DNA from 2 places in the Nonomuraea sp. N2-4H genome. Region 2 is predicted to be linked to the other one. Evidence: riboswitches for the same ligand, from Rfam matches in the RefSeq annotation. Region 2 holds a riboswitch; the other holds the start of a gene.
The links. Region 2 has a riboswitch for cobalamin ahead of WBK31_RS06905 (ribonucleoside-diphosphate reductase subunit alpha). Riboswitches for the same ligand answer to the same signal wherever they lie in the genome.
Positions count from the first base shown of each region.

Region 1: another riboswitch for cobalamin. It lies ahead of WBK31_RS23450 (ABC transporter substrate-binding protein); the one in region 2 lies ahead of WBK31_RS06905 (ribonucleoside-diphosphate reductase subunit alpha).

Region 1 is NZ_CP147987.1:5,086,369-5,097,700, reverse strand. It holds gene WBK31_RS23470 (hypothetical protein) at 1-263, shown strand, start outside; gene WBK31_RS23465 (sigma factor) at 263-526, shown strand; partial or broken gene WBK31_RS23460 (histidine phosphatase family protein) at 631-1,211, opposite strand; gene WBK31_RS23455 (Gfo/Idh/MocA family oxidoreductase) at 1,466-2,329, shown strand; adenosylcobalamin-variant (AdoCbl-variant) riboswitch at 2,371-2,491, shown strand; gene WBK31_RS23450 (ABC transporter substrate-binding protein) at 2,529-3,503, shown strand; gene WBK31_RS23445 (iron ABC transporter permease) at 3,505-4,533, shown strand; gene WBK31_RS23440 (ABC transporter ATP-binding protein) at 4,530-5,303, shown strand; gene WBK31_RS23435 (adenosylcobinamide amidohydrolase) at 5,300-5,941, shown strand; gene WBK31_RS23430 (hypothetical protein) at 6,106-7,572, shown strand; gene WBK31_RS23425 (serine/threonine protein kinase) at 7,572-9,257, shown strand; gene WBK31_RS23420 (DUF6421 family protein) at 10,115-11,332, shown strand, end outside.
Region 2 is NZ_CP147987.1:1,510,550-1,521,881, reverse strand. It holds gene WBK31_RS06925 (DUF2804 domain-containing protein) at 1-820, shown strand, start outside; gene WBK31_RS06920 (TspO/MBR family protein) at 824-1,294, opposite strand; gene WBK31_RS06915 (mechanosensitive ion channel domain-containing protein) at 1,702-2,823, opposite strand; gene WBK31_RS06910 (ribonucleotide-diphosphate reductase subunit beta) at 2,843-3,838, opposite strand; gene WBK31_RS06905 (ribonucleoside-diphosphate reductase subunit alpha) at 3,851-6,010, opposite strand; cobalamin riboswitch at 6,138-6,342, opposite strand; gene WBK31_RS06900 (tripartite tricarboxylate transporter substrate-binding protein) at 6,347-7,312, opposite strand; gene WBK31_RS06895 (SAM-dependent methyltransferase) at 7,413-8,168, opposite strand; gene glmS (glutamine--fructose-6-phosphate transaminase (isomerizing)) at 8,227-10,047, opposite strand; gene WBK31_RS06885 (hypothetical protein) at 10,061-10,336, opposite strand; gene WBK31_RS06880 (N-acetylmuramoyl-L-alanine amidase) at 10,563-11,332, shown strand, end outside.

The DNA of each region.
Region 1 (11,332 bases), 3.6 Mb from region 2:
CGCTGCTGCCGCGCGCGCTGCGCGGGCCGCGCCGCGACGTCTCGGCCACCATCGTGCTCACCGGCCCCGGCGGCGGCACCTGGACCATCCCGCTCTCGCCCGCCTCCGACCACGTGGCCGTGCTCATCTCGGCGGACGCCGCCGACTTCTGCCGCCTGCTGGGCAACCGGTGGCCACCCGGCGCCTTCCCGTACGCCGCCGAGGGCGACCCCGTGCTCGCCCGTGACCTGATCGCCGCCGCCGCGACGCTGGGGTGCGACTGATGAGCGACATGGATGTGCGTGCACGATTGGCCGCCGGCGACCTCGACGCGCTGGCCGACGCCTACGACCGGCACGGCCCGTACGTCTACGGCGTCGCCGTCAAGGTCACCGGCAGCCAGGCGCAGGCGGAGGAGATCACGCAGCGCGTGTTCGTGGCGTTGTGGGAGGAGCCGCTGTCGTACGACCCGGCCCTCGGCTCGCTGCGCGGCTGGCTGGCCGGCCGGGCGTTGCACGAGTCCGCCCTGCGGGCCCGCGTCGGCTGAGCTCCCCCGGCCGAGCCGCGCGCTGCCCGGACGGCCCTACGCGTCCGGGCCGGCTGAGCCTTTTCGTCCGAGTCGGTGCGGCGCGACCACCGGCCCGGGATCGGTCAGGTGACGGGGGCGTTCCAGGCCAGCAGCACCGGCTCATCGTGCTCGTACCCGAGGCGCGAGTACGTACCGGTGTCGAGCCTGAGCAACCGGCCGTCCTCGGGAGCCAAACCCAGCCAGCGGGCGGCCAGCACCCGCAGGAAGTGCCCGTGCGCCACCAACGCCACCCGGCCCTGCACAGCACGGGCCCGCGCGATCACCCGGTCGGCCCGGACCGCCACCTCCGAGGCGCTCTCGCCCGGATGCTCGGCATCGCCGGGGATCACGCCGTCACGCCACAAGTACCAACCGGGCCGCGTCTCACGGATCGTCGCCGTGGTGATGCCCTCATAGCCGCCGTAGTCCCACTCCCACAGGTCGGGATCCACCTCATACTCGGTCAAACCGGCCAGCTCCGCCGTTCGCCTCGCCCGCTGCGCGGGGAGACGAGCACCAGGTCGAAAGGCTCCTTGATCAGCGGCGCCAAGGCTCTGGCCTGCTCCTCGCCGTGCTCCGTCAAGGGCAGGTCCGTACGGCCCGTGTGCCTGCCCGCCTTACTCCACTCGGTCTCTCCATGCCGAAGCAGCAGCATCTCGTTCATGGCTCCCATCATCCGGCACGCCCGATCGCGCCCCACCGCCAGGTGCCCGCCCGCCTCTTTCTCGCGGCGCGCCGGTCGGTGATCGGCACCGCCGCCCGCGGGTCGCTCGCGCGGAGCGGGAGGAGCCGGCACGCCCGCGTCCGCCGACCGCCCACGCAGCAGGGCGGCTGATGTGCGTTCGTGGAGGTGCGGGCGATCTTTGGCGATATGTCATCTAAGGTGAAAGATCAGATGACTTGCGAAGGAGGACGTGCATGGAACCGGTGGCGGTCGGACTGATCGGCGCGGGGCCCTGGGCGCGGATGGCGCACGCGCCCATGCTGGCCAAGAGCCCGCACACGAGGCTGGCCGGCGTCTGGGCCCGCCGTCCCGAGGCCGCCGCCGAGCTGGGCGCGCCGGTGTTCGCCCGCGTCGAGGAGCTGTTCGAGCACTGCGAGGCGGTCGCGTTCTGCGTGCCGCCCGCCGTCCAGGCCGAGTACGCCGTCCGCGCCGCCCGCGCCGGCAAGGCGCTGCTGCTGGAGAAGCCGCTCGGCGACTCCCTGGAGTCGGCTCGGCGCGTGGCGGACGCGGTGGCCGAGGCGGGCGTCGCCTCCCAGATGGTCTTCTCCATGCGCTACACCGCCGCCGCCCGCGGTTTCCTGGCCCGCTGCGCCGAGGTCGAGCCGTTCGGCGGTCACGCCGCCAACATCTCCGGCGCGCTGCTCGGCGACCACCCGTTCGCGACGCCCTGGCGGCTCGAACGCGGCGCCCTGCTCGACGTGGGACCGCACGTGATCGACCTGCTGGACGCCGCGCTCGGCCCCGTCACGGGTGTGCGCGCGCACGGCCACCCGCTGCGCTGGGTCGGCCTGCTGCTCGAACACGAGGGCGGCGCCGTCAGCGAGGCGTCGCTGAGCATGGCCGCGGGCGGCGAGACGCCGCCGTCCAGCATCGCCGTGTACGGCCGCAACGGCAGCGCCGCCCTGCCGCCGCATGACAAGGACGACGACTACCTGGCCACGGTCGCCGAGGAGTTCGCCGCGACCGTCCGCAAGGGCGGCGGCCACCCGCTCGACGCCGCGCACGGGCTGCGCATCCAGAAGATCATCGCCGAGGCGGAGGCCCAACTGACCCCTTGACTCCTCCGGCGGACGGGGAATTGATACCGTTTGCCCGACGCGCAGTGCGCAGCGAAGTCCGGTGAGATTCCGGCGCTGTCCCGCAACTGTCATAGCCAGGTCGCCTGCCTCTGCGCCGACGCACATCAACCCTCGTGGAAAAGGGTGATCCGTCACTACAAGCGGGTCTCTCGGTTCCAACAGTGTGAAAGGACTTCTCGTGAGGCCCGTACGCACGGTTCTCGCGGGCGCGCTGCTGGGAACGCTCGCTCTGGCCGGTTGCGGCCAGACCGGCACCACAGCCGGCCCTGCCGCCCCCTCGTCCGCCGCTTCCTCCACCGCTCCCGCCGCCGGCGGCTTCCCCGTCACCGTCGAGGCCGCCAACGGCAAGGTCACCATCCCCAAGCGGCCCGAGCGCATCGTCTCGCTCTCGGCCACCCACACCGAGACCCTGTACGCCATCGGCGCCGGCTCGCAGGTCGTCGCCGTGGACGACCGCTCCAACTACCCGCCGGAGGCCCCCACGACGGAGCTGTCCGGTTTCAAACCGAACGTCGAGGCCATCGTCGCCCAGAAGCCCGACCTCGTCGTGGTATCGGACGACATCGACGACATCGTCTCCGAGCTGGGCAAGGTCAACGTGCCCGTGCTCCACCAGCCCGCCGCCACGAACCTGGACGAGGCGTACGAGGAGATCTCCGAGCTGGGCGCGGCCACCGGGCACCAGGCCGAGGCCGACAAGGTCGTCGCGGACATGAAGAGCGCCATCGACGACGTGGTGTCCAAGGCGCCCAAGGACGCCGAGCTCACCTACTACCACGAGCTCGACCAGACGCCGTACGCCGTGACGTCCAAGACGTTCATCGGCCAGATCTACGGCATGTTCGGCCTGACCAACATCGCCGACAAGGCCCCCGACGCGGCCGGCGGATACCCCAAGCTGTCGGCCGAGTTCGTCGCCCAGGCCGACCCCGACCTGATCTTCCTCGCCGACGTCAAGTGCTGCCAGCAGAACAAGGAGGCGCTGGCCGCCCGGCCCGGCTGGAAGAACCTGTCCGCCGTCAAGAACGACCGGGTGATCGAGCTGGACGACGACATCGCGTCCCGCTGGGGGCCGCGCGTCGCCGACCTGGCCAAGAGCATCGGCGCGGCCGTGGCCGACGCGGCGCGGGCGAAGACCGACGGCGCGAGCTGACGTGGCGACTCAGGCCCGCCCCGCACGGGCCCGGCCGCTGTGGCTCGCCGGCGCCCTGGTCCTGCTGGCCGCCTGCATGATCGCCGGCATGCTCGACGGCGCCGCCGACATCTCGCCCTGGCAGGTGGTGCTCCAGGTCGCGGACTGGCTGCCGTTCACCCACGTCGACTCCGGCCTCGCGCCGGTCGAGCAGGGGCTGCTGTTCGAGCTGCGGCTGCCCAGGGTGCTGGTCGCGGCCGTGGTCGGCGGGCTGCTCGCCATCGCGGGAGCCGGGTACCAGGGCGTCTTCCGCAATCCGCTCGCCGACCCGTACCTGCTGGGCGCGGCGGCGGGGGCCGGGCTCGCGGCGACGGCGGCGATCGTGCTGCTGCCGTCCGCCAGCGTGCCCGTGGCCGCCTTCGCGGGCGCGGTGGGTGGCGTGTTCCTCGCGTACACGCTGGGCAACACGGCGGGGCGCAGCGGCGGCACGGCCACGCTCGTGCTGGCGGGCGTCGCGGTCACCTCGTTCCTCACCGCGATCCAGACCGTACTGCAGCAGCTCGAGGTGGAGAAGCTGCAGCGCATCTACGCGTGGATACTCGGCGACCTCGGCGGCGGGTGGGATCAGCTCCTGCTCGTGCTGCCGTACGCCGCCGTCTCCGCCGTGCTGCTCCTGCTGCACGGGCGCATGCTCGACGTGCTGTCCGTCGGCGACGAGGAGGCCGCCGGGCTCGGCGTGCGGGCCGGGCGGGTGCGGTTCGTCGTGCTGCTCGCCGCCTCCCTGGCCACCGCGGCGGCCGTCGCGGTCAGCGGGCTCATCGGGTTCGTCGGCATCGTCGTCCCGCACGTGGTGCGGCGGCTGGCCGGCGGCTCGTACCGGATCGTGCTGCCGCTGTCGCTCATCGGCGGTGCGGCGTTCCTGGTGCTCGCCGACCTGGTCGCCCGCACCGTGCTCGCCCCGGCCGAGCTGCCGATCGGCGTGGTCACCATGTTCGTGGGCGCGCCGTTCTTCGTCGCCGTCCTGCGCATGACCAGGCGGGTGGTCACGTGATCAGGGCGCGCGATCTCACCGTACGGCTCGGCGAGCGCGAGGTGCTCTCCCAGGTGAGCCTGGACGTGCGGCGCGGCGAGTGGACCGCCGTCATCGGGCCCAACGGGGCCGGCAAGTCCACCCTGCTCAAGAGCGTCATGGGGCTCGTCGCGCACCAGGGCCGGGTCGAGCTGGACGGCCGGCCGGCCGCCGCGCTCAAGCCGCGCGAGCGGGCCAGGCTCGTCGCGTACGCCCCCCAGACCCCGGCCCTGCCGCCCGACATGACGGTCTTCGACTACGCGCTGCTCGGGCGCACGCCGTACATCCCCTATCTGGGGAGGGAGAGCGCGCGGGACCGGGCCGTCGCCGAGTCCGTCCTGGAACGGCTCGACCTGACGGAGCTCGCCATGCGGCCGGTCGGCGAGCTGTCCGGCGGCGAGCGGCAGCGCGCCGTGCTGGCCAGGGCGCTCGCGCAGGAGGCGCCGGTGCTGCTGCTCGACGAGCCCACCACCGCGCTCGACCTCGGTCACCAGCAGCAGGTGCTGGAGCTGATCGACCGCCTGCGCCGCGCCGACGGGCTCACCGTCGTGACCACCCTGCACGACCTCACCGTCGCCGGCCTCTACGCCGACTCCCTCATGCTGCTGGCCGGCGGCCGTGCCGCCGCCACCGGCGAGCCCGCCGCCGTGCTGACCGAGGAGCTGGTCGGGCGGCACTTCGACGCGCATGTGAAGATCGAGCCGGGCCCCGACGGGCGGCCCGTCGTGCACCTGGTCAGGGGAGGCCCATGAAGCTCACCTACCGCGTCGAGGACGGCGCCAGGCTCGGCTCGCTGCTGTGGGAGTTCGGGCCAGGCTGGCGGATGATCTCCTCCGCGCTGCTCGGCGGCGGCATCGGCGAGCGCGAGTGGGTGCTGAACGCCCAGGTCGTGGCCGGGTACGCGCGGATGGACCCGGTCGATCACCTCATCTCGCTCGGGCCTTCGCACGGGGCCGGGGTCGGCATGATGACCGCGGCCTCCGTCGACCGGTACGTCCGCGCCACCGACGGCGGCGTGGAGGCGTGGGCCACCGTCGGGCTGCGCGTCCCCACCTGGGCCGCCGCCCCCGAGGGCCACCAGGACCCCGAGCTCGCCCCCATCCGCGTCGGCACCATCAACATCGTGGTCGAACTGCCCGTCGCCATGACGGACGCGGCGCTGGTCAACACCGTGATGACGGTCACCGAGGCCAAGACCCAGGCCATGCTGGAGGCGGGCTTCGAAGGCACCGGCACCGCCTCCGACGCCGTCTGCGTCGCCGTACCGGTCGAGGGGCCGCAGGAGGTTTTCGGCGGCCCCCGCTCGGACTGGGGCGCCCGCGTGGCCCGCGCCGTCCACACCGCCGTGTTACGCGGCGCCGAAGCGTGGCGCTCCCATCAATCCGGGTGAGATCTTCGGGGTAAGCGGCGTGTGCACGGGGCCGTGTTTCCCGATACTGGGCGGGCGACCGCGAACGTGATGTTTCCCGAGCAAGTGCTTGTCTGCATCGTGGTCTATTGACTTACGGCACCTGCTTGGGACGCTGGTCCTAGTCGTGCGTTTGGAGCGGAGAGATGGCGCGCTGCAGAGCCCTTGCCGGTGGCATCGCGGTGGCCATGGTGCTCATCGGCTTACCGGCCTCGGCGCACGAGCACCCCAGCGGGATCACCGACCTGGTGACCCCGGCCGTCGTACGGCTCGAGGCCGTCTCCCACGTGGAGATCACCCTGCTCGACCACGTCGGAGAGCTCAGACATGTGGAGCGCTCCTACGACTTCCCCTTCGCCGAGGGAACGGGCACCGTGATCAGCCCCGACGGCACGATCGTCGCCCTGCGGCGGCTCGCCATCAATCCCGACGACGTCGCCGTCTACGCCGCCAACAAGATCTTCGCCGAGCACCACAAGGTCAAGATCCCCGCCGACGACAAGAAGCACCGCCTCAAGAACCCCATCCTCGACCGCCACCTCCAGCAGTGCTACAAACCCGAGAGCGACACCGCCACCTGCATCATCGACGTCACCACCGAGATCACCGCCTACCCCAACGTCTCGCCGGCCAGCACTGACGGCTTCAAGGTCACGTGCATCAAGGCCGGTCCGAAACCCGACTCGCCGGCCGTGCTGGTGCCGGTGACCCCCATGTCCGGCGGCGTCGGCATGCCGACCGCGCCGCTCGCCGACAAGGTGCCCGACCAGGTCGGCGCGCCCGTCAGCGTGGCCGGCTTCACGGGCCGCCCCGGGGCCAAGGTCAAGCACACCGTCGAGATCGCCCACCTCGGCAAGGGCGGCTCAGGGGGCGACGGCGGGCGCCCGTTCGCCGACCCCGAGAACAAGGTGGACGAGCCGGTCAAGCTCGGCGGCCTGGCCGACAAGGGGATGATCGGCGCGCCCGTGATCGGCGACAAGGACGGCCACGTCATCGGCCTGCTGGTCGGAGGCGGCAAGGACGGCCGGATGATCGGCATCAGAGAGGTCACCGGCCTCCTGGGCGAGGCCAAGGTCGTGCCGCGCAGAGGCGCCATCGACACGGCCTTCGAGGCCGCGCTCACCCGCTACCACACGCAGTACTACACCGAGGCCGCGCCCGGCTTCCAGCGCGTCCTCGAGCTCTATCCGGGCAACGTGGTGGCCGCCGAGCTGCTGAAGGACTCGCTGGCCAAGCGGGGCGGCCCCGAGGACCAGGGCACCAGGCAGGCAGCGGCGCGGCAGGACGAGCGCTCAACGCCCCTGTGGCCGCTCATCCTGGCCGCCGGGATACTTTTCCTGGCCGCCGGCGGCGGGGCGTATCTGCTGTGGCGCCGCCGTACTCCCGAAGTAGTGACAGAACCGCCACAGCCCCTGGCGGCCGGCCCACCGCTCGACGACCCCGCCGACCAGACCGTGGTCGTACGGCGGTCCCAGCCGTTCCAGGTGGCCTCGCAGCAGCAGCAGGTGATGACCGCGCCCAACCCGGCGATCAAGTACTGCACGTCGTGCGGCATGAGACTCGGGCCGGCGCACCGCTTCTGCGGCTACTGCGGCCACCCCATCGAGACGTGATGCCAGTGAACGAAAGATCGCTCATCGGCCAGGAGGTGGCCGGGTACTACATCGAGGACATCGTCGGCAAAGGCGGCATGGCCGTCGTCTACCTGGCGCTCGACCCCAGGCTGAGCCGCCGCGTGGCGCTGAAGATCCTCAACCCGGTGCTCAGCGTCGACGACAGGTTCAGGCAGCGCTTCATCCTGGAGTCCAGAACGGTCGCCAGCATCGAGCACCCCAACATCATCCCCATCTACGAGGCCAACGCCGACGCCGACGGCGTGCTCTACATCGCCATGCGCTACGTCGACGGGCTCGACCTGCGCCGCCTCATCTACGACCGCGGCCCGCTGCCGCTCGGCCCCGCCAACCAGATCTTCGCCCAGGTGGCCGCCGCGCTCGACGCGGCCCACGCCCACGACCTCATCCACCGCGACGTCAAACCGGCCAACATTCTGCTGGCCGGCGACCACGTCTACCTGACCGACTTCGGCATCACCAAGCACCGCTCGTCCATCTCCGGGCTCACCCAGACCGACCAGTTCATCGGCACGCCCCGGTACATGTCGCCCGAGCAGATCAACAAGGAGCACATCGACGGCCGCAGCGACCAGTACGCGCTGGCCTGCGTGGTCTACGAGGCCCTGTCGGGGCGGCTGCCGTTCCAGCGCGAGAACGACATCGCGCTGCTGTGGGCCCACCTGGCCGAGCAGCCCGTGCCGCTGTCGCAGATCAGGCCGGAGCTGCCGCCCGCGGTGGACGCCGTGATGAGCCGTGCTCTGGCCAAGTCGCCGGACCAGCGGTTCGCCACGTGCACCGAATTCGTGGCCGCGCTGCGGGATGCGATCAGCGGCCCGCCGTACGACCCGTACGGGGTGCCGGGCGAGCTGTACGGCGGGCAGCACCGTGCGCCGGGCTCTGGCCCGAACCTCATCCCCAGGCCGAGCCCCAGCCCGCACTCGGGCCCGCACGCCGTACCACACCTGGCCGCCCCCGCTCCGGGCTCCGCCACGCCACCCCGGACCGGCACGGACCCCGGCACCGGGCCGGGAACGGGACCTGGTGCACACACCGCCGCCACCACCACAGGGCAGAAACGGCCGGGCCGCCTGCCGGTCGTGATCACGACCCTGATCGCCGCCTTAGCCGCGCTCGCCCTCGTAGCGGTCGTCATCGTCAACAACCGCGCCGAGACCTGGACCCGCTACAAGACCAGCGCCGCCGCCCCGCTCACGTTCGAGTACCCGGGCGACTGGACCGTGCGCACCCACCAGGACCTCTTCGCCATCGTCTCCCCGCACGCACAGGAAATGGAGCAGCTCTTCGTGGCCGGCCCCGGCGCCGACTGGTCGCGCATCGCCGAGATCTTCGAAGACGACCCGGAGAGCCTGACCGGCGTGTACGTCCAGGTCTCCGACACCCTCGACGCCGGTGGGACATCGGAGATGATGAAGCCCAAGATGGAGGCCCTGCTGCCCGGCCGCGTCGACCTCGGCAAGCCCGTACTCGACCAGGCCGGCAACAGCCCCGCAGCCCGCTTCGACGGCTCACTCCACGACCCCGCCACCGGCACCCGGCTGGGCTTCGTCAGCTACGTGATCGACCGCGAACCCAAGACCATGCTCGTCATGTACTTCTGCCCCCGCACCACCTGCGACGACGCCACCCAAGCCCGCATCCGCCAGAGCGTCCACATCCCCTGACCCGCCCGCACGAACACGCCGACGCCATCGGGCGCCCGGCGACGACCGGCCACACCCAGCGGACCCACGGCGCTGAACCGCCACCGGCCGCCCGCCGGGATGCTCAGCGTGCCGCTGGGGTGCTCAGCGTGCCGCTGGGGTGCTCAGCGTGGGGCCGGGGTGCTCAGCGTGGGGCCGGGGTGCTTGGTGTGCTGATTAGGGGGCGGTCGCTTGAGCGCCGCGTCCAGGCGCGGCCCCGCTTGCGGGGCTGTGTGGCGGGGTCCGGCCCGCAGGCTGTGCGCGGCGGCCAGGGCGCGGGCCCCAGCCCGGCGGCGGCCGCGCTGCGGCGTCCGCCCTGCGACGCGCTGCCTGGCCCGACTGCGCCGCCGGACGGGCGGCGGACGGAGCGCGGCGGCGGCGACGTGCGGCGCTGCCCACTCCGCAGGTGCGCAACGCACCGCTCGCCATGCCGATGCCGCTGCACACTGAGGCGGCCGTCGCGCGCTCCTGAGCCATCACCCGTGGGCGTGCCGCGGCGCCAAGCGCCGGGCGGGGTTTCCGCGCGCCGTCGCACCCGGGTCGGGTGTCGCCTCGCTCGGCGTAGCGTCCGGGCCGGGTGTCGCCTCGCGCGCCTTCGCACCCGGGTCGGGTGTCGCCTCGCTCGGCGTAGCGTCCGGGTCGGGTGTCGCCTCGCTCGCTGTCGCGTCCGGGCCAGGTGCCGACTGGCGCGGCGGCGCCTGGCCCGGGCACCGGTCCCGCGTGGTGCCGGCGCCTCGAGCCGGCCCAAGACTGTCTCGGTATTCGGGAGGGATTGGCGGGGCATGCAGGAAGGGTGTGTATATTTTCCTGCATAAGGCGGTAGAAACAGGAGAAATTTCATGCGATCGTTCCCTCGGGTGCTGTTCGACGAGGCGCACAGCGAGTCGTGGACCATCCGCCGCGAGCTGGCCGAGACCGTCAACCCGGCCCACCCCGACGACACCAGCTACGCCCGCGCGGCCGGGCTGCTGCGGCACCTGGGGCACACGGTCGACGCTCACACGGGCGGCCCGCTCGACGCGGAGACGCTCGCAGCCCAGGACGTCCTGGTCATCGCCCACCCCTCGGACGCGCGCTGGGAGCGCACGACCGGACAGGGCAGCCCCGTCTTCACCCCGGCCGAGCTGGACGCGATCGAGTCCTACGTACGCGACGGCGGCGGCCTGGTGGTGCTGGCCGAGGAGGAGCAGGACAAGTACGGCAACAACCTCGCCGACCTGCTGGCCCGCTTCGGCGTCCGCGTCGAGCACACCACCGTGCGCGACCCCGGCCACTCCTACCGCGGAGTGGCCACCTGGGTGCTGGGGGAACGCTCCACGGAGTCCGGGCTGCTGGCCGGCGTGCGTACGGCCTGCTTCTACCGCTCGGGCGTGCTGGCCGCGGGCGAGGGCGCCGAGGTCCTGTTCCGCACCTCGGCCGCGGCGGCGCCGGCGAACGCCCCGCTGGCCGTCGCGCTGCGGCACGGCAAGGGCCGGGTGGTGGTGTTCGCCGACTCCGACCTGTTCGGCGACGACTCGATCGAGGACCACGACCACCGCAGGCTCTGGGGCAACGTGATCACCTGGACCGCCCGCGTACCCGACGACGAGACGGACCGGGCGCCGCGCGATGAGATCAAGGCCGCCCGCTTCGCCCGCCTGAAGGAGGCCGTGGAGGAGCTGCGCCCGCTGCAGGTCAAGGACGGCTCGGTGCCGGACGAGCACAAGGAGCGCGCCGCCGAGCTGGTCGCGACGATCGCGGAACGGGTGGCCGAGATCGCCCCGCACTTCCCGCACGACGCCGCCTACCTGGAGGCCGTCCGGGCGGACCTGGGCAAGTGGGCCGCCCAGGGGCTCGGCGTGCCCGACTTTCTCGACTCGCTCGACCTGTTCCACCCCGACACCCAGCGCGAGGACGGGCTGGAGCACGTCGTGGTCTTCCCCATGTACACCCAGAACGGCAACCCCAACAGGAACCTGGAGGCCGTCTGGGTCCGCACGATCTGGCCCGGCTGGCTGGCCGAGCTGGAGGCGGGCGGCTACGACAACCCGATGTTCGTGCCGATCGCGTTCGAGGAC
Region 2 (11,332 bases):
GTCCCACGTGATCGGCCTGGTGGTGTCCTCGCTCGACTACGCCGGCGTGCACGGCCTGTACGTGCTGGACCGCGCGACCGGCGACGAGCACGTCAAGGACGCGGTGGTGCCGCTGGCGCGCGGGAGCGTGCTGCCGGAGCGCAGCGGCGAGGGCACCGCGTCGGCCCGCGCCCCGGGGCTGGCCGTCGATCTGGTGCAGCGGCCGGACGGCGCCTCGATCCGGGCCGTGACCGCGCAGGCCGAGGTCGAGCTCGATATCCCGCTGCCCGAAGACCACGAGTCGCTGGGCGTGGTGGTGCCGTGGGGGCCGCGGCGCTTTCAGTACACGGTCAAGGACGTCGGCCGTCCCGTACGCGGCCGGCTCAGGCTCGGCGCGGCCACGTACGAGATCGGCGGCCCTGATGCGTTCGCCGTGCTGGACCACGGGCGGGGGCGCTGGCCGTACCGGGCGGTGTGGAACTGGGCGGCGGGCAGCGCGCCCGGCCGGGCGATCCAGCTCGGCGGCAAGTGGACCGACGGCACCGGGATGACGGAGAACGCGCTGTTCCTCGACGGCCGGCTGCACAAGATCGGCGAGGAGCTCGCCTGGCAGTACGACCGCGGCGACTGGATGAAGCCGTGGCGGATCACCGGCGAGCGGGTGCAGGCGGTCTTCACGCCGTTCCACGAGCGCGTCGCCCGCACGGAGCTGGGCGTCGTGGGCTCCGAGACGCACCAGTGCTTCGGTCACTTCGGCGGGCGGGCGCGGGCCGACGACGGCACGTGGGTCGAGCTCGACGGCCTGACCGGCTGGGCGGAGGAGGCCCGCCAGCGCTGGTGACGGTCAGGCGCCGGGGTTGCGGCGGGCGATGGCGCCGTTGAGCGCGGCGGCGAACACCGTCCAGCCCGCGTACGGCGTCAGCAGCAGCGCGGCCTTCCTGTCGGCCGCCCAGGTCCTGCGGATGAGCAGCGCGTTGGAGGCGTTGAGCAGGAGGATCTCGGCGAGCGCCAGCCTTGGGGTGCGGGTGCGGAAGAACAGCGCGGGCCAGGCCGCGTTGAGCGCCAGATTGGCGGCGAGCGCGCGGGTGAACGCCTGTTTCCGCTCGGCGTCCGCGCGGGAGGCGGCGCGGGCGCCCGCGTACGCGATGAGCCCGTACAAGGGGGTCCAGACCAGCGGGAACGCCTGCGGGGGCGGCTGCCAGGACGGTTTCTTCAGCCGCTGGTACCAGGTGGAGCGGGGGTCGGTGCCGAGCGAGCCGGCGACGGCGGTGGCGGTGACCGCGAGCGCGGTCTTCAGCAGGACTTTGCCTTTCATGACCGTCCACTGCCCCGGCATCGGCGATCGACGCGCGGACGGAGGTTTCGGGCCCCGGGCCCGGGCGTGAACCGGCCCGGGGCGAGGGCGGGGTCCGGCCGGGGGGCGCCATTCCCGACGGCCAGGCCGTGGCCCGGCGGCCCTTTCCTTTCAGGGCCGCGAGTCCGGACGTGAGGAGCTGATCAGGCCGCCCCGCGCCCGGCGCGTACATGACAGCAAAGCCGCCTCGGAGGGGGCGAGGCGGCTTTCCCGATTGCGTTCAGAAGAACGCTCAGACAAGCCGTCGCCGCAGCTCAAGGAGGATGGCGGACGGCCTGCCGAGGCACGTGTCGCGCATTTCTCCCGCCTTTCTCCCGTCGCTGGACGCCTTCCACGATAGGCGGGCGATCAACGCCGCGGCCACCGATTTATTCGCCGGCGTCCCGTACGACGCTGTTTCCAGCGTTGTTTCCGAGGCTGTTTCCGGATGCATTGCCGACGCCGAGGCGGCTCTCCGGGGTTTCCACGCGGAAGCGCGGGAGCGAGTCGGGGTAGTTCTCCCTGATGTAGTTGACGAGGAATTCGCGCACGTCGCACTTGAGGTCCCACGCCGACGGCGAGTCGGCGGCGCTCATCAGGGCCCGCAGCTCGACCAGGCCGTTCTCGTGCACGTCGGTGACCTGGAGCGTCCAGTCCTTCTGGTCCCACAGGGCGTTCGTCTGCAGGAACTCATAGAGGGCGTCGCGCAGCTTGGGCACCGGCACCGACCAGTCCACCCGCAGGTACACCACGGCGAGCACGCGGCTGCCGTGCCGGGTCCAGTTCTCGAACGGGTTCTGCGTGAAGTACGACACCGGCAGCACCAGGCGGCGCTCGTCCCAGAGCCTGAGCACGACGTAGGTGAGCGTCAGCTCCTCGATGCGCCCCCACTCCTTCTCCACCACGACCACGTCGTCGATCCTGATCGCGTCGCTGAAGGCGAGCTGCAGCCCGGCCACCACGTTGCCGAGCGTGGGCTGGGCGGCGATGCCGACGATGGCGCCGGCGATGCCCGCCGAGGCGAGCAGACCGGCGCCGAGCGCCCGCACCTGCGGGAAGGAGAAGAGCATCGCGCCGATCGCGATGACGATGATGGCGGCGGCGGCGATGCGGCGGACCAGCGCGATCTGCGTCATGATGCGCCGGGCCCGCCGGTTGCGCTCACCCTCGACCCGGACGAGCCGTTCGAGCACGACGTCGGTCAGCGCGTACGTGGCCTGCACGATGAGCCAGGTGACGGCGGCGATGGTGACCAGGCCGAGCACCTGCTGGACGGTCCTGGCCAGGGCCCGCTCGCCCGGCGTGTCGCCGAACATGCCGGGCCCGAAGACCAGGTTGAACGCGACGACGGCGGCGGTCAGGAAGGCGGGCCACGTGCAGTGCTCCAGGAGGTGACGGGCCGGGTCCCATTTGCGGCTGGCCCTGCGAAGCAGCCGCCTGGCCACCTCCACCAGGAGGATCGAGCCGATCACCGAGATCCCGAGGATCGGCCAGTCCGCTGGAGAGTGCACGTTACCTGCCCCCTATGTCTTAGAACGTCTCGTCAAAGCTCACATTGCCCTCTACTGCCACTTGGTACGCCGAGACACGCCGTTCGAAGAAGTTGGCGAGTTCCTGGACGTCCTGCAATTCCATGAAGGCGAACGGATTGGCAGAACCGTACCTCTTGGGCAGACCCAGACGAACCAGTCGCTGGTCGGCCACGTATTCGAGGTAAAGGCGCATCTGCTCGACGCCCATGCCCGGCATGCCGTCGCCGCACAGGTCCTCGGCGAAGGCCAGCTCGGCGGCCACGGCCTCCTCCAGCATCTCCGTGACCTGCTTGCCCAGCTCGTCGTCGAACAGCTCGGGCTCCTCGGCCCGTACGGTGTCCACGACGCTGAAGGCGAACTCCATGTGCATGGACTCGTCCCTGAACACCCAGTTCGTCCCCGTGGCCAGGCCGCCGAGCAGCCCGCGCGAGCGGAACCAGTAGACGTAGGCGAAGGCGCCGTAGAAGAACAGGCCCTCGATGCAGGCGGCGAAGCAGATGAGGTTGAGCAGGAACTGGCGGCGCTGCGCGGCCGTCTCCAGCCGGTCCAGCCCCTGGATGGAGTCGATCCACTTGAAGCAGAACTCGGCCTTGTCGCGGATCGACGGGATGTGCTCGATCGCGGCGAACGCCTTGGCCCGCTCGTCCGGGTCCGGCAGGTACGTGTCGAGCAGCGTCAGGTAGAACTGCACGTGCACCGCCTCCTCGAAGAGCTGCCTGCTCAGGTACAGGCGCGCCTCGGGGGCGTTGACGTGCTGGTAGAGGTTGAGCACGAGGTTGTTGGCCACGATCGAGTCGCCGGTGGCGAAGAAGGCGACCAGCCGGTTGATCAGGTGCCGCTCCTGCGGCGTCATCTTCGCCAGGTCGGCGAGGTCGGAGTGCAGGTCCACCTCCTCGACCGTCCAGGTGTTGCGGATGGCGGCGCGGAAGCGCTCGTAGAAGGCGGGGTAGCGCATGGGCCGCAGGGTGAGGTCCATGCCGGGGTCGAGCAGCATCGTCGGGGCTCCTTACTGGCAGGCTTCGCAGGTCTCGGGGTTCTCAAGAGAGCAGGCCACCGCCTGCGCCGGGGGCGCGGCGACCGTGGTCTGCGCGATGCGCGTCGCGGGCCGCGAGCGCAGGTAGTAGGTGGTCTTCAGGCCCTTCTTCCAGGCGTAGGCGTACATCGACGAGAGCTTGCCGATGGTCGGGCTCGCCATGAACAGGTTGAGCGACTGCGACTGGTCGATGTACGGCTGCCGCGCGGCGGCCAGGTCGATGAGCGCCTTCTGCGGCAGCTCCCAGGCCGTGCGGTAGAGCTTCTTGAGGTCGCCGGGCACGGCAGGCACCTGCTGCACCGAGCCGTCGGCCCGCTTGATGTCGTCGCGCACCTGGTCGGTCCACAGCCCGCGCGCCTTCAGATCGGCCACCAGGTAGCGGTTGACCTGGAGGAACTCGCCCGACAGGGTCTCGCGCTTGAACACGTTGGACACCTGCGGCTCGATGCACTCGTAGCAGCCGGCGATCGAGGCGATGGTGGCGGTGGGGGCGATCGCGACCAGCAGCGAGTTGCGCAGGCCGGTCTCGGCGATCTTCGCGCGCAGCGCGTCCCAGCGCGGGCCGGTGGCCGCGCCGTAGTGGTCGGGGTGCAGCACTCCCCCGGCCGCCCTGGTCTCGTCGTACGAGGGGTGCCGGCCGCGCTCGGCCGCGAGGTCGGCCGAGGTGTCGTACGCGGCCAGCGCGATCTCCTCGGCGATCCTGGTGGACAGCTCGAGAGCCTGCGGCGAGTCGAACGGCAGCCGCAGCGTGAAGAACACGTCGGCGAGGCCCATCACGCCGAGCCCGATCGGCCGCCACCGCTTGTTGGCCGCCTCGGCCTGCGGCGTCGGGTAGAAGCCGAGGTCGATGGTGCGGTCGAGGACGCGTACGGCGGTGCGCACGGTGCGGCGCAGCCGCTGCCAGTCCATGTCACCGCCGTTCAGGTGGGCGGCCAGGTTGACCGAGCCGAGGTTGCACACCGCCGTCTCGGCGTCGCTGGTGACCTCCAGGATCTCGGTGCACAGGTTGGACAGGTGGATGACGTTCTCCGGGCGGGCCGTCTGGTTGGAGGTGCGGTTGGCGGCGTCCTTGAACGTCATCCAGCCGTTGCCGGTCTGGGCGAGGGTGCGCATCATGCGGCCGTACAGGGTGCGAGCGGGAATCTGCCGGACATATCGCCCGGCGGCCTCGTAAGCGCGATATCTCGCGTCGAACTCCTCCCCGTACAGGTCGGTGAGATCCGGCACCTCCTTCGGGTCGAACAGCGACCACATCTCGTCGGCCTCGACCCGGCGCATGAACTCGTCGGGCACCCAGTTGGCGAGGTTGAGGTTGTGGGTGCGGCGGGCGTCCTCGCCGGTGTTGTCGCGCAGCTCCAGGAACTCCTCGATGTCGGCGTGCCAGGTCTCCAGATAGACGCAGGCCGCGCCCTTGCGCCGGCCACCCTGGTTGACCGCCGCCACCGAGGCGTCGAGCGTGCGCAGCCACGGCACGATGCCGTTGGAGTGACCGTTGGTGCCCCTGATCAGCGAGCCGCGCGAGCGCACCCGGGTCCACGAGATGCCGATGCCGCCCGCGTACTTCGACAGCCTGGCCACCTGGCCGTACCGCTCGTAGATGGCCTCCAGCTCGTCGCGCGGCGAGTCGAGCAGGAAGCACGACGACAGCTGCGGGCGGCGCGCGCCGGAGTTGAACAGCGTGGGCGAGCTGGGCAGGTAGGACAGCGTGGACATCAGCGCGTACAGCTCGGCCGCCTCCGCGACGGTGCCGGAGAGCCCGCAGGCCACGCGCATGAAGAAGTGCTGGGGCCGCTCGAGCACCGCCCGCGTCTCGGGGTGGCGCAGCAGGTAGCGGTCGTAGACCGTACGGAGCCCGAAGTACTCGAAACGGGCGTCCGCCGCGTCCGAGACCAGCGCGTCCAGCTCGGCCGCGTGCGCGGCGACGAACTCGGCGAGGCGGTCCTGGATCAGCCCGGCCGCGTGCGTGGCGGCGATGGATTCGGAGAACGTCCGCACGCCCTGCCCGGCCGCCTCGTCGGCGATCTCCTCGGCCAGCAGCCCGGCGGCGACCCGGGAGTTGGCCGGATCGGCGATCACCCGGGCGGCGGCCTCCTCGATGGCCAGCCGGCGGTCAACCTCAACGATCTGGGTCACGTGCTCTCTCCCCTCGCGAGCCTCCCCTCGAAAGGCAGGCGAGAGCACGGCGGAGCGCGGCGCGGCGCGCCGATCCCGCGTGTGCCCGGCCCGCCCTCGAGGCCATGAACACTGCGCGCACGGGCGCACGGCCCGGCGCATCGCTGGCAGGTCTTCGGGCTCGCGGGCACGCTCCAGCTCCGTGGAGCACCTACTGGCCGTCGCTTCCCGGATCTCTCCAGTGCTGATGACGGCGGTCGTTCCCGCTCACCGCTGCGGGGCAGCCCCGGAATCTCACCGGGTTCCCTTTTGCTCCGCCTCCGATGAGGCGAACCAGCGACGAGCGAGATCCTACATCTAGTGGCCGTTCCCGCAACTACCCCAGCATGTTGTGGCTTTGGTCGTGTCGACCATGCCGAGGTCCCGCAGCACGGCGCGGGTGCGGGCCAGCTCGGTGTGCAGCCAGCGGGCGAAGTCGTCGCCGGCCAGCGGGATCGGCAGCCAGCCCGCGGCCCGGCAGGCGGCCTCCCACGCGGAGGAGCCGAGCACCTCGTCGCACATGTGCACGGCGGCCTCGCGGCCCTCCTCCGCCATGCCTTCCGGGCCGAACGCGCCCACCCAGTCGGAGAAGTCGACCCGCACGCCGCACTCCAGCAGGGTCGGCGCGTCCAGCTCGGGCAGACGGGTGGCCGACGAGACCGCAAGCGGCCTGATCCGCCTGCGCTCGATCCCGGCCCGCCAGGTGGACAGCGGACCCGCGGCGGCCACGGCCCTGCCGGACAGCAGCGCGGCCATGACCTCGCCACCGCTGGGGTAGCCGGTGTAGTCGACCTGCCGGGTGTCGGCGCCGAGCGCCCGCGCGATGAGACCGAACAGCAGGTGGTCGGGCTCGCCCGGCGAGCCGCCGGCCAGCCGGGTGCGCCCGGGGTCGGCCAGCATCCGCGCGCCGAAGTCGCCGAAGTCCTTCAGCGGCGAGCCGTCGGGGACGACCACGACCAGGGCCTCGCCGCTGAGCCTGGCGAGCGGGGTGGCGGTCTCGAGAATGCTCTGGCTGTTGTTGAGTTCGGCGGCGGCCGCCGCGGGCAGGCCGCTCAGTGCCAGGTCGAAGCCGCCGCCCGGCTGGTAGCCCACGGCCTGCGCCGCCCCGGCGAACGCCTGGCCGACCCGTTCCCAGCGCCGTCCGTCCGGCTTGAGCGTGAACCCGGCGACCGGCACGGCTCCCCCGGCCCGCTCGGTCCCGCAGCCGGCGACGGCGGCGGCCATGCCGAGGCCGCAGGCCAGAAAGCGCCGGCGGCGCATGTGCTTCTCCCCCGAAACCCCCATTACTCCAGGTTATTAACCCATTACGGCAGGCTATACACCGGGGTCACGGTCGTTATTCAAAATCGCTATAGTTCACGATTTTTCTTGATTTTTGGGCTTATTAGGCTTTACGGGCAACTCCGGCCATGAGGGACGACGGCAGCGACCAGTCCCCCACCAGCTTGGGCCGGTCCGGCCGCCAGTCCGTGGCCTGCACCAGGCCGGGCGGCTCCAGCGGGAAGTCGCCGAAGAACTCCCTGATCCGCGCGGGCGAGCGATCGGTCCCGCTGCCGGGGCGGGTGTACGACGGCTCGTCATCGTCGGCGCGGCCCGTCGTGGCGTGGGAGATCACCAGGTGGCTGCCCGGCGCCAGCCGCTCGCGCAGCGCCGCCACAGCCCCCTGCGGATCGTCGGAGTCGGGGATGAAGTGCAGGATCGACACCAGCAGCACCCCGACGGGACGGTCGAAGTCGAGGAACTCCCCCGCCTTGTCCAGCACGTCGCCGGGATCGAGCAGGTTCGCCTGAACGAAACGGGCCCTGCCCGGCGAGCGCCTGAGCAGGACCGCGGCGTGCGCCCGCACCACGGGGTCGCAGTCGACGTAGACCACCTTGGCCTCCGGCGCCACCTCGTGCGCGCTGCCCTGCGTGGGCAGCCCGCTGCCGAGGTCGAGGAACTGGTCGACCCCGGCGCGGGCGACGTAGCGTACGGCACGCTGAAGGAAGGCCCGGTTCGCGCGGGCCAGCGGGACCGCCTCCGGGATCAGCTCGGCGAGCTGATCGAGGGCCTGGCGATCGACCGCGAAGTTGTCCTTCCCGCCGAGCATGTAGTCATACATGCGTGCGGGATGGGGCCTGCGATGGTCGAACTGCCGCACACTTTGAATTTATGACGTCCGCGGCGATTTAACGATAGGCTGGGCCATTTTGGATTAGCTACTCCACCGTAACGCTCTTGGCAAGATTACGTGGCTTGTCGACGTCGCGGCCGAGTGCCACCGCGGCGTAGTAGGCGAAGAGCTGCAGCGGAATGGTCAGCAGGATCGGGTCCAGCTCGATCTCGTTCTTCGGGATGACGATGACGTCGTCGGCCAGCTTGGGGTCGGGCTCGCGGTGGCCCACCATGAGCACCTGGCCGCCGCGGGCGCGGATCTCGCCGAGCGTGGTGAGGTTCTTGTCGAGCAGCTCGTCGTCTGGGACGATCGCGACCGTCGGCATGTCCGGGCCGATGAGCGCGAGCGGCCCGTGCTTGAGCTCGCTCGCCGGATACGCCTCGGCGTGCACGTACGAGATCTCCTTGAGCTTCTGCGCGCCCTCGCGCGCCACCGGGTAGCCGCGCACGCGCCCGACGAACATCATGCTCGGGTGCGGGGCGTACTTCTTGGCCAGCGCGGCGATGTGGTCGCTCTGCCCGAGTATCTGCTCGATCTGGCCGGGCAGGCGGCGCAGGCCCTCGACGATGCGCCGGCCGTCGGCGGGCGACAGGTCGCGCACCCGGCCGAGGTGCAGCGCGAGCAGCGCGAACGCCAGGCAGGTCGAGGTGAACGCCTTGGTCGAGGCCACCGAGACCTCGGGGCCCGCGTGCAGGTAGATGCCGCCGTCCACCTCGCGCGCGATGGCGCTGCCGACGGCGTTGACGATGCCGATGACCCGGCCGCCCTTGCGCTTGAGCTCCTGCACGGCGGCCAGCGTGTCGTAGGTCTCGCCCGACTGGCTGATCGCGACGTAGAGGGTGTCGGGGTCCACGACGGGGTTGCGGTAGCGGAACTCGCTGGCCGGCTCGGCGTCGGACGGGATGCGTGCCAGCTCCTCGATGAGCTGCGCCCCGATCTGCCCCGAGTAGTACGCCGACCCGCACCCGATGATCTTCACGCGGCGGAAGCCGCGGGTCTCGCGGGCGTCCATGTTGAGCCCGCCCAGGTGGGCCACGTGGAAGCGCTCGTCCAGCCGCCCGCTCATCGTCCTGGTGATGGTCTCGGGCTGTTCGGAGATCTCCTTGAGCAGGTAGTGCTCGTAGCCGCCGGTGTCGTAGTGCCCCGCGTCCCAGTCGACGGTCAGCGGCTCCTTGGCCGTCTCGCGGGCGTCGCTGGAGAAGGTGTGGAAGCCGTCGGCCTTGATCACCGCCAGCTCGCCGTCCTCCAGGTGCACGACCTGGCGGGTGTAGCGGACCAGCGCGGCCACGTCGGAGGCGGCGAACATCTCCTTCTCGCCGATGCCCAGCACGATCGGGCTGCCGTTGCGGGCCACGACCACCTCGCCGGGCCGCTCGGCGTCGATCACCGCGATGCCGTAGGTGCCGACGACGCTCTTGAGCGTCTTCCTGACGGCCTCCTCCAGCGTCTCGTTCTCGTCGACGGCGTGGGCGATCAGGTGGGCGAGCACCTCGGTGTCGGTCTCGGACGCGAACACCACGCCGTCGGCCTCCAGCTTGGCGCGCAGCTCGGCGGCGTTCTCGATGATGCCGTTGTGCACGACCGCGATGCGCTCGTCGGCCGACAGGTGGGGGTGCGCGTTGACGTCACTCGGCACGCCGTGGGTGGCCCACCGCGTGTGCCCGATGCCGAGGCCGCCCTTGAATCGCGCCGGCACCACCTTGGCCAGGTCGGCGACCCGGCCCTTGACCTTGCGTACCTTCAGCCCCTTGTTGGACACCACGATTCCGGCCGAGTCGTAGCCCCGGTATTCCAGCCGCTGCAGCCCCTCCAGCAAGATGGGCGCGGCGTCCTTGGGGCCGACATAGGCCACGATTCCGCACATCGAGGTCTCCTTCTCATCCGTAGACGATCCTGCGGAGCTGCCTGAGGGACAGCTCCGGAGCCGCGACCCTGCGGCTCCGTAACTCCGAGGCGATCCGGGGGAAGATCTCGTCGTTGGTCAGGCCGCGCGCCTTCAGCTCGCCGTGCCGGCGCCTGACGAACTCCTCCGTGGACTCGGAGAAGTAGGCCAGCACGTCGGCGATCACGCGGGCGGCCTCGCCGGGGCCGAGCGGGCTCGTCCGCGTGAGGTGCGCGATGAGATCTTCGTACGGATGCCGTGCCGTGGACACAGACGAGGACCATACGGCTCTGGAACGAGACACGCCAACATCCTGCCCGATATCGGGCAGGAAATGCGCCGAGCGGTGTCGGCCGATCACTCTCACATGATCAAGATGCCACGTTCGCCGCGAGATCAGGCTGATCACATGCGTATCAACCGACCCGTCTGACACATCCCTTTCTGGGAATGGTTACGCTGAGTAGTCATATCGTGACGTTCCTGGGGAGATGTACATGCAGCTCTGGCTCGCCGCCGGCCTGGTCGCCGGCGTCCTCACCGTGCCGGCCGGCCTCCCCCTCACGACCTCGCCGGCCACCACCTCCGCACCCGTAGCCGCGGCGGCGACGGGCCGCCAGGCGGACTTCGCCGCCGCAGCCCGGGAGTACGGGGTGCCGGAGAGCGTGCTGCTCGCGGTGTCGTACCTGGAGTCGCGGTGGGACGCCAACGGCGGGCGGCCCAGCACCGCCGGCGGTTACGGCCCGATGCACCTGGTGGACGCCTTCCCTGCCGGCGCCGCCGGTCATGAGCACCTCGGCGACGGGCACGCCGACCCGCGCGGCGACGAGAGCAGGCCGATGTCCCCCAAGGTCGACGCCATCACCCACGCGGCGATGCGCACCGCCGCCGCCCGGCAGCCCACCACGCTGCCGGAGGCGGCCAAGCTCGCCGGGCTGCCCGAGGAACTGCTGCGCCGCGACCCGGCCGCCAACATCCGCGCAGGCGCCGCCCTGCTCGCCTCCTACCAGGACCGCCCCAGCACCGACCCGGCCGACTGGCACGCCGCGGTCGCCAAGTACGCCGGGGCCGGCGATCCGAAGTCGGCCAGGGCGTTCGCCGACGAGGTGTTCGCGGTGATGCGGGAGGGCGCGCGGCGGCGTACCGACGACGGGCACGTGGTGGAGCTCGACCCCATCCCCGACCTGCAGCCCGACACCATCTGGGACCCCGCCGCGTTCCCCGAGCTCGCCGACCCGGGCGACTTCGTCTCCGGCGATGACCTCCC